Regions from separate parts of the Cytobacillus pseudoceanisediminis genome, predicted to be linked through region 2. Evidence: riboswitches for the same ligand, from Rfam matches in the RefSeq annotation. Region 2 holds a riboswitch; each other region holds the start of a gene.
The links. Region 2 has a riboswitch for S-adenosylmethionine ahead of M5V91_RS25720 (methionine ABC transporter ATP-binding protein). Riboswitches for the same ligand answer to the same signal wherever they lie in the genome.
Positions count from the first base shown of each region.

Region 1: linked by a shared signal. The riboswitch ahead of mtnW (2,3-diketo-5-methylthiopentyl-1-phosphate enolase) and the one ahead of M5V91_RS25720 (methionine ABC transporter ATP-binding protein) in region 2 are both predicted to bind S-adenosylmethionine.
Region 3: linked by a shared signal. The riboswitch ahead of M5V91_RS09880 (Na+/H+ antiporter NhaC family protein) and the one ahead of M5V91_RS25720 (methionine ABC transporter ATP-binding protein) in region 2 are both predicted to bind S-adenosylmethionine.

Region 1 covers NZ_CP097349.1:2,481,308-2,484,584, forward strand. Annotated here, with positions in the region: gene M5V91_RS13295 (methylthioribulose 1-phosphate dehydratase) at 1-72, opposite strand, end outside; gene M5V91_RS13300 (2-hydroxy-3-keto-5-methylthiopentenyl-1-phosphate phosphatase) at 69-731, opposite strand; partial or broken gene mtnW (2,3-diketo-5-methylthiopentyl-1-phosphate enolase) at 724-1,955, opposite strand; SAM riboswitch class I at 2,042-2,145, opposite strand; partial or broken gene M5V91_RS13310 (pyridoxal phosphate-dependent aminotransferase) at 2,238-3,276, opposite strand.
Region 2 covers NZ_CP097349.1:4,817,002-4,820,278, forward strand. Annotated here, with positions in the region: gene M5V91_RS25715 (O-acetylhomoserine aminocarboxypropyltransferase/cysteine synthase family protein) at 106-1,422, shown strand; SAM riboswitch class I at 1,562-1,665, shown strand; gene M5V91_RS25720 (methionine ABC transporter ATP-binding protein) at 1,819-2,844, shown strand; gene M5V91_RS25725 (methionine ABC transporter permease) at 2,837-3,277, shown strand, end outside.
Region 3 covers NZ_CP097349.1:1,846,927-1,850,203, reverse strand. Annotated here, with positions in the region: gene M5V91_RS09890 (cold-shock protein) at 287-487, shown strand; gene M5V91_RS09885 (DUF421 domain-containing protein) at 605-1,189, shown strand; SAM riboswitch class I at 1,351-1,455, shown strand; gene M5V91_RS09880 (Na+/H+ antiporter NhaC family protein) at 1,542-2,825, shown strand; gene M5V91_RS09875 (exonuclease SbcCD subunit D) at 3,005-3,277, shown strand, end outside.

The DNA of each region.
Region 1 (3,277 bases), 2.3 Mb from region 2:
AAACCAGTCCCTTTCTGCAAGCTCTTCCTTAATATCTGCAAGCTCATTCCATTTTTCCCCAACTCTGCTCATACCCTCACCTCATTTAATCTTTTTAAAAGCTCAATGCAATCATAGAATGTTTCAAAGGCAGAATGATTTAGGTTCATCTCTTTGCTTTTCTCCAGGAGCAGATCTCTGGCAATGACAAAGTCTGCCTGTTTGGCAGCCTCCAGATCGGTTACTGAATCTCCGATCACCACTTTAAAGGTGTTCTCATCCACCAGTTTCCTCATAATAGAAGGCTTGCAGCAGCCGCAATTCTTATTGCATTTTTCATCGCAGCTATGGGGCCATAAGATATTAATTGTATCGCCGCTAAAATCAGAACTATTGCAGAACACCTCTTCAAAGGGTCCATACTTATCCAGTACAGGAGCCACAAAAAAATCTATTCCTCCGCTGACTATATAAAGCGGTATTTTTTCTTTTTCCAGATAATCGATAAATGGCTGAAATCCCTCTCTTACTCTTGCATTTTCTAAGATGAAATCGGTGATAGCATCTTTCAGACTGCTTGGCAGAAGGGAAAACATCTTTCCTACTCCTTCTTGAATGGTAATTTCCTGTCCCAGAACTTGATTTTTTATCCCCTCCCATTGAGAAGGAGCAAAGTGCTTCATGATATGAATGATGTTATCGTTTTCGGTAATAGTTCCATCAAAATCACAAAATACCGCCACTTTAGCCATTCTTTACAGCCACCTCTTTGTACCCCCACAGATCAATCGCTTTTTTTAATTCAGGGAAGTTTGATGGAGCATCTGTTAAAGAAGCCCCATTTAAAATTAAATCTATTGCCTGGCGGAATGCCAAACCGCCTCCTCTTGCCCCATCCGGATGCCCATGTACGCCACCTCCGGCATTAATTACACTGTCTATTCCGAAGTCTTCGAAAAGCAAAGGTACAAGACCCGGATGGATGCCGGCTGATGGAACCGGAAAGGTTCTTTTGCAGAAATCATTCCTAGTCAGGGTATCCCCAATTGATAAGGCCAGAGTTTTTTCAAGGGCAACCGATCCATAAGGTGAAGGGAATAGAGAAAAGTCTGCGCCTGCATACCTGAGGAGTTTGCCTAAAAGCAAAGGATAGGAAATCCCATAAACACTTGAAGCAGAAAGAGCTCCACTAACTGCAGGATGTGCCATGATAGGCAGCCCTATCTCATCATCTTCTCTTAATGACTGCAAAACATCGAGCCCATACGAGAATACGTTGAAGAGAAGAAGATCTGCACCAAGTCTGGATGCTTTCCTTGCCTTATCTTTTAAATCAAAAGACCTGCCTGTTAAATTCACAGCATATAGGGTACGGTGGCCTGTTTCCTCATAAACCTGCCTTAGCACTTCTTTGCCTTCGGTTATCCGGGCTTCAAAAGGTGTAAGGCGGTTTTCAAATAGAATTTCATCATCTTTTACAAGGTCGATGCCGCCAAGGGCCTGTTCCCTCAGCTGCGAAGTTAAAAAATCCATGTCTTTGCCCAGCACCCCTTTGAAGATGCTCATCAGAAGGGGTCTATCATATACATTCAGTTTTTCCCTCAGTCCGTCAATCCCGAATCGTGGCCCAGGAAAAAAGCTTTTAAGTTCATTGGAAAACTGTAAATCTAACAATTTAATCTTTCCATCCAATGATAGTTTTCCAAAGACTGTTGTTAATATTGCCGGTAAATCAGGACTGAAATTAACAGTTGGATAGGCAATCTTAATGACTGCGGCTGTTTCCTTTTTTCTTCATCTTTAGTATAGTCTTCAACAGAAACGACCCTGCCTTTATGCTTTTCCAGCTGCTGTTTTTCTAGTTCCGGCAAATGGGTCCATGACCCGACCGTTAAGCCTAAAGCGATCTCCTCGGCCTTTTTCTCCGGGTTATGTTTTTCATCATGAACCAGATACGTTGCAATAATTTCACTCATGTATATTCTTCCTTTCAAAAATCAAAGAATGAAAACAATAAAAAACCTCTTCAAATAAGAAGAGGTTAGGATAGCAATCTAACATCTTCTTATCTTTCAGCTATAAGCTGCAAGATTTAGCACCGTGCTCATGTATAAGTCGGTTGCCGGGCTTCATAGGGCTAGTCCCTCCGCCTGCTCTTGATAAGAAAACGAAACGAGTATTCAGTTAATTTAGAATTAAAATTTAATTAGAATTATGACAGTGCTTAATATTTTTGTCAATTGAATTATGAGAAAAATTTAAAATAAATTTAATTTTTTTATTCTGCCCACTGCTTCTTTAAGTCTCTCCTCAGATGTCAGTAAACCCGCTCTCACATACCCTTCTCCAAAATCACCAAATCCGATGCCTGGTGCAACCGCAATATGCGCTTTATCCAAGAGATAGTCAGCAAACTCTTCCGATGTAAATTGTTCAGGGACCTTGAGCCATGCAAAAAAAGAGCCTTTAGGAGCTTGAACATTCCAGCCGATTTCCCTGAGGCCAGAGATGAATGTATTACGTCTGGATTCGTATATGGAATTCAATTCTTTAACACAATCCTGTGGTCCTGACAGAGCAACTGCTGCAGCTTCCTGAACAGCACCAAACAAGCTGACGTATAGATGATCCTGCATAAGGTTCAGTGCTGCGATGACACTTGCATTTCCAGCTGCAAATCCAACTCTCCAGCCTGCCATATTAAATGTTTTTGAAAGTGTATAAATTTCAATTCCGACCTCTTTTGCCCCTTCTGCCTGAAGAAAGCTTTCAGGCTTTATGCCGTCAAAACCAATTCCTCCATATGCAAAATCATGGACGATGCAAATACCATGGCTTCTGCTCAAATCAACTGTTTCTTGAAAAAGTCCTTGTTTGCCACTGCTCCAGTGGGATTATTTGGATAATTAAGGAACATCAGTTTGGCTGCATTAAGCTGGTCTGCTGACAATTCACTGTATACTGGCAGGAAGTTATTTTCTTCTCTTAGAGACATTGTCACCATTTTTGCTTTGGCAAGTGCAACACCTGACCAATAATCAGGATATCCCGGGTCCGGAACCAATACGCTGTCCCCAGGGTTTAAAAGGCATTGAGGGATTTCAACCAATCCTGCTTTACCACCAAAAAGGATGGCTATTTCGGTTTCAGGATCCAATTCAACATTAAATTCCCTTTTATAAAAGTCAGCAGCTGCCTTTTTAAATACGGGAAGCCCTGGAAAGGGGAATATTTATGGTTTTGCGGATTATCGGCTGCACTTTGAAGACTCTTGACAATATGCTCTGGTGTAGGCATG
Region 2 (3,277 bases):
AGACTTTTTTCTTTGAAATTTGATAACTGTCTAGCTCCAGGCACCTTGCATTTTTCTTAGTTTTTCGATAAGAAATACTAAAATTTTTATAGAGGAGAGAAAGCAATGACTGATAAACAAAAAAAATACCGTTTTGAAACAATTGGAGTGCATGGGGGACTGAAGCCAGACCCTGTAACTGGCGCAAGGGCGGTACCGATTTACCAGAACAATGCTTACCAGTTCAAGAATACAGATCACGCTGCAGATCTCTTTGCTCTTAAAGAGCCAGGATATATTTATAGCAGGATACATAATCCGACTGTAAGTGTATTTGAGGAAAGAGTGGCCTTGCTTGAAGGAGGAGTTGGTGCCCTGGCTCTTGCAAGCGGACAATCTGCCATTACGCTTGCCATTTTAAACATAGCTGAAGCAGGGGATGAAATTATTGCTGCGTCCAATTTATATGGCGGTACTTATAATTTGTTTGCAGTCACACTTCCCAAGTATGGAATTAAAGTGAAACTGGTTGATCCAAAAGAGCCGGAAAATTTCCGTAACGCGATTACAGATAAAACAAAGGCCATCTTTGCCGAAACGATAGGGAACCCAAGCTTAAAAATCCTGGATATTGAAAAGGTAGCAGCAATTGCACACGAGAATGGTGTGCCGCTGATTGTCGATAACACTTTTGCTACACCTTATCTATGCAGGCCGATCGAACATGGGGCTGACATTGTTATACACTCTGCGACTAAATGGCTGCTCGGCAATGGAACAACAATGGGAGGAATTATTGTAGACGGAGGAAAATTTGACTGGAATTCCCATAAGTTCCCGGGCTTTACAGAGCCAGATCCCAGCTACCATGATATTGTCTATAGCGAAGCAATTGGCGAGGCGGCTTATATTATCAAAGCACGCGTACAGCTTTTGAGAGACTTAGGGCCTGCTATGAGTGCGCAAAGTGCATTTCAATTCACATTGGGGCTTGAAACTTTGCATGTACGGATGAAAGAGCATGTTGCCAACACGAAAAAAGTAGTGGAGTATCTAGAGGCGCATCCAGCTGTTAATTGGGTCCTGTATCCTGGAAATGAAAGCCATCCGGATAAAAAATTGGCGGATAAATACATGCCGAAAGGAGCAGGAGCTGTGGTTGTGTTTGGAATTGCTGGCGGAAGAGAAGCAGGTGCCAAGCTAATAAACAGCCTGAAGCTTTGGGCACATGTGGCAAATGTCGGGGATGCAAAGAGCCTGATTATCCACCCTGCAAGTACAACTCACCAGCAGCTTGATGAAGAAGGTTTAAAAGCTGCGGGAGTGCCGGAGGATCTAATTCGAATTTCTATCGGAATCGAGAATGCGGAAGATTTGATTGAAGATCTGGAACAGGCGATCGAAGCAGCTGCAGGCATTACATCACTTTCTGCAAAAGCATAAAGGAAAATTTACCATTCATTTTTTTCCGAAAGTTTAAAATTTCTTCGTTGACACCTTTTTGATGGCTATGATACGATAGCAAACGTAATTAATAAACTGCTTAATTTATTAAAATATTAATTGAATATAAATCGTTACGCTCTTATCAAGAGAGGTGGAGGGAAGTGCCCTATGAAGCCCGGCAACCGTCAATTATTTGAAATGGTGCCAATTCACTCAAAGCATAGCTTTGACAGATGAGAGAAAGGACTTAATTTTTAATGCCTTTCTGCTCATGTGCAGAAAGGCATTTTTGCTTTTAGCGCATGAAAGCCTATAAGGAGTAAAAAATAGGGGAATATAAGCAGTCTAATAATTATAATCTGTATCTTTCGATTAAAGAGGTGACAATTCACGTTGATTTCTATAAAAGATGTACAGAAGATTTTCTCTTCAAAAAAAGGCCAGGTAAAAGCTGTTGACAATGTAAACCTGGAAGTAAAGGAAGGAGAAATCTTCGGAGTTATCGGATATAGCGGTGCAGGTAAAAGTACCTTGATCCGCATGCTGAATGGGCTGGAGCTTCCTACCCATGGCAGTGTGACAGTTGCAGGAAATGAGGTTTCAAAGATAAAGGGAAGCAAGCTAAGAAAAGCGCGTCAGGTAATAAGCATGATCTTCCAGCATTTCAACCTATTATGGTCGAGAACGGTAAGAGAGAATATCGCTTTTCCGCTTGAAATTGCTGGTGTTTCCCGGCAGGAAAGGCTGAAAAGGGTAGACGAGCTCATTAAACTCGTTGGCCTCGAAGGAAGAGAAGATGCCTATCCTTCCCAGCTCAGCGGCGGTCAAAAACAAAGGGTTGGAATTGCTAGAGCCCTTGCCAACAATCCAAAAGTACTGCTTTGTGATGAGGCGACATCTGCACTTGATCCGCAGACTACAGATTCCATTTTGGAGCTGCTTGTTGACATCAATGAGCGTCTGGGCTTAACGATTGTCCTAATTACTCATGAAATGCACGTTATCCGTAAAATCTGCCATCGGGTTGCAGTCATGGAAGGCGGCCGAATTGTTGAAATCGGGCCTGTATTGGATGTATTTAGGAATCCCAAAGCTGTGATTACAAAGCGGTTTGTACAGCAGGTGACAGAGCCTGAAGAAACTAAGGAAACGATTGATCATCTGGTCGATTTGTATCCAAAAGGAAAAGTAGTGCAATTAGGGTTTGTCGGCGAATCAGCTGAACAGCCGTTGATTACAAACCTGATCCGTAATTTCCAGGTAACCGTAAATATCCTTCAAGGAAAGATTTCCCAGACACAGAATGGTTCTTACGGTACTTTATTCATCCATGTTGATGGAGAAGCAGAGGAAGTTGCAAAAGCCATTGAATTTATTCATTCTCAGCAGGTTGGCGTGGAGGTGATTTCCAATGCTTAACGAATGGTTTCCAAATGTGAAATGGGATTCCATGTGGGAAGCTACAATGGAAACCCTATATATGACAGCTATTTCTGTTCTCGCAACTTTTATTTTAGGTGCAATTCTGGGATTGCTGCTCTTCCTGACTTCCAAGGGTAACATCTGGGAAAACGCAGCAATTAATAAAGTTATTTCTGCTTTCGTCAATATATTCCGCTCAATTCCGTTTATTATTCTGATCGTGTTATTGATTCCATTTACCAAGTTTCTTCTAGGAACAATGATCGGGGAAGATGCAGCACTGCCTGCATTAATTATTGGTGCCGCCCCTTTTTATGCCCGTATGGTGGAAATAGGCTTGAGGGAAATAGATAAAGGTGTAATTGAAGCGGCCAAGTCTATGGGGGCAAAAACAAGCACGATTATCTGGAAGGTTCTGCTTCCGGAATCA
Region 3 (3,277 bases), 2.4 Mb from region 2:
TGTCTGATTGTCTCTAAAATGGTAGATATATCATGATAGATTTACACATTTTGGAATCCGCGGAAGACGAAATAGTTTGAAAATTCCTTTTGCAAACGGGTGGTATAGTTGACATTCCTTCCTATAAGTGCTAAATTTGAATCAGCCGTTATGCATCGTGTTATATTTTGCTAGCTGCTTTTTCAACCGTTAGGCAATGGTCTGGATGAGTAATGAACGTAAAGTTATAAGCGTGTATATGGTGAATTTACACATGGCTTTTTCTAGCCAATAGGAGGATTTTTTCATGAAAAACGGTAAAGTAAAATGGTTCAATGCTGAAAAAGGTTTCGGATTCATCGAAGGTGAAGACGGAAACGACGTATTCGTACATTACTCTGCTATCCAATCTGAAGGTTTCAAATCTTTAGAAGAAGGCCAAGAAGTTTCTTTCGAAGTTGTTGAAGGTGCACGCGGACCTCAAGCAGCTAACGTAACTAAACTATAATCGACAGACCCATACAAAAACAGCCTGGCCATTTGGTCAGGCTGTTTTATTTATCAACGATTGTATATAAGTACATGCTATGCCACAACCTATGGGAAAAAGGGAAGGTGGTATAAGATGGATTTTTTATGGGAATCAGTCCTTTTAATTTTTTCAGGGGTATTGCTTTTACGTGTGGCCGGAAGAAAATCCATTTCGCAAATGACATTAGCTCAAACAGTTGTGATGATTTCAATAGGTACCATTATCATTCAGCCGATCATTGAGACAAGTGTTTGGAAAACGATTGTGGCAGCAGCTATCTTAATCGGATCATTAATATTAATGGAATATCTGCAGGTAAAGTTTAATTTTATTGAAAAATTTATAACGGGCAAATCCAAAATTGTGATTGAGGATGGGAAGCTAAAAACAGCAAATATGAGGAAGCTGCGCTTTACAGCTGATCAGCTGGAAATGAGGCTTAGAACCAACGGAATCACAAAAATTTCAGATGTCAAAATGGCTACGCTTGAACCGAATGGACAGCTTGGGTATGAGTTAATGAATGATGCGAAGCCTTTGACTGTTGGAGAATTTAAAAGGCTGATAGGAGAAATGATTTTGCAGTCACCCGTTCAGCCTGCACCACAAGCATCAGGTGATATATTTCAGGAGCTGAAAAAGGGGCATTCCCCGCCAAATTCAAAAGATCTGCACTAATTTTAAGCCGCATTGCGGCTTTTTTAAATTCATAATCCCCATCTTTCCCCTTTTAAAGTATTATTCAGATTCTTAATCTATAACAAAAAAGTGCTTGAAGTTTCGCGAGTTTCCTGTATAATTTTCAAACGTGAGTTATTTCAGAATAATTTCATATAAATCACTTATCAAGAGAGACTGAGGGACTGGCCCGAAGATGTCTCGGCAGCGGGCTCTATAGAGCGCTGTGCCAAATCCAGCAAGCATAGGTGCTTGGCAGATAAGAAGAGAACGATTGATTTGTTAAGATCTCTTCTTGCTTGAAGAGGTCTTTTTATTTTGCTGGAAAATCCATTCGGAGAGGAGATTTTTAATGAAAAACAAGGGCAATCCCTGGGCATTATTGCCGCTTTTGGCTTTCCTTCTAATTTTTATTGGAAGCGGCATAGCAACAGGAGATTTCAATAGCATTCCAATCATTGTCAGTGTATCCGCTACAGCCGGAATAGGACTGGCAATGAACAGAAAAAAGCCATTCATGGAAAAAGTAGAGATATTCACTAAAGGGGCAGGTCATCCCGATATTATATTAATGTCCATCATTTTTATCCTGGCAGGGGCCTTTTCTGGTACAGCTAAAGGTATGGGTGCAGTTGATTCAACAGTGAACCTTGCACTCTCTTTTATCCCGCAGAATCTGCTTATGGTCGGAATTTTTATCATTGCATGCTTTATTTCATTATCAATGGGAACATCAATGGGGACAGTTGTAGCTCTCGCTCCAATTGGTGTAGCTCTTTCTGCGGAGACCGATATTTCCGTCGCATTGGCCATGGCAGCAATAATAGGCGGTGCCATGTTCGGGGATAATCTTTCCGTCATTTCTGATACGACCATTGCAGCGGTCAGGACACAAGGAACGAGAATGACCGATAAATTCCGTGTGAATTTCTTAATCGTCCTGCCTGCTGCATTGCTTACGGCTTTGATTCTTGGGATTTTAACAGCAGGTCAGGAAAGCGTGGTAACCAGCGGGGATTACAGCTTTTTGAAAGTAGTCCCTTATCTTGGCGTATTGGCTGCAGCTTTGCTTGGCATGAATGTCATTCTTGTCCTTAGCGGGGGTATCCTTCTTGCAGGGCTGATCGGAATTGCAGACGGCAGCTATACCTTTGTTTCATTCCTGCAAATGGTTGCTGAAGGAATGGCTGGTATGCAGACCCTTGCGATAATTGCCATCCTCATTGGCGGATTGGTTGAGATCATCCGATTTAATGGCGGAATCGATTACTTGCTTCACATGGCTACAAGCAAAATAAAATCTCGCAGGGGAGCTGAATTTGGTATTGCGTCACTTGTCACCCTGACAAATTTATCTACAGCCAATAACACAATTGCCATCATTATTGCAGGGCCGCTTGCCAAAAAAATTGCAGATCAATATGAGATTGACCCACGTAAATCAGCAAGTATTCTTGATATATTTGCCTGTTTTGTACAAGGGACTATCCCATATGGGGCACAGATGCTGGCTGCTTCCGGGCTCGCTGCCATTTCGCCGGTGAGCATCATGGCATATTCCATTTATCCAATATTAATTGGCATTTGCGGTGTTATAGCCATTTTGATTAACTTCCCTAAGCTAAAAAAGCAATAGATGAAAGAGCCTTTGTTGGGCTCTTTTTCTTTTCGAATAATGCTATGTTTTGGAAATAATCTTTGATATAATTAGAACGAATGTTCTGTCAAATTTTGCTGAGCCATTGCCGTTTTTTGATTTGGTATAATGGTAACATTGCAGAAAGAATCTCAGGCAAGGAAAAGAGGGTGTTAGATATGAAATTTATCCATACCGCTGATTGGCATTTGGGCAAGCTGGTCCATGGTGTATATATGACCGGAGATCAGCGTCATTTTTTGCATCAATTTATTGATGTGGTAGAGGAAGAAAAGCCGGATGCAGTCGTTATTGCAGGAGACTTATATGACCGTTCCGTACCTCCGACTGATGCTGTAGAATTGCTGAATGAAATCCTTTTTAAAATAAATGTAGAGCTCAATACACCTGTGGTTGCCATAGGAGGAAACCATGACAGCGCTGAAAGGCTG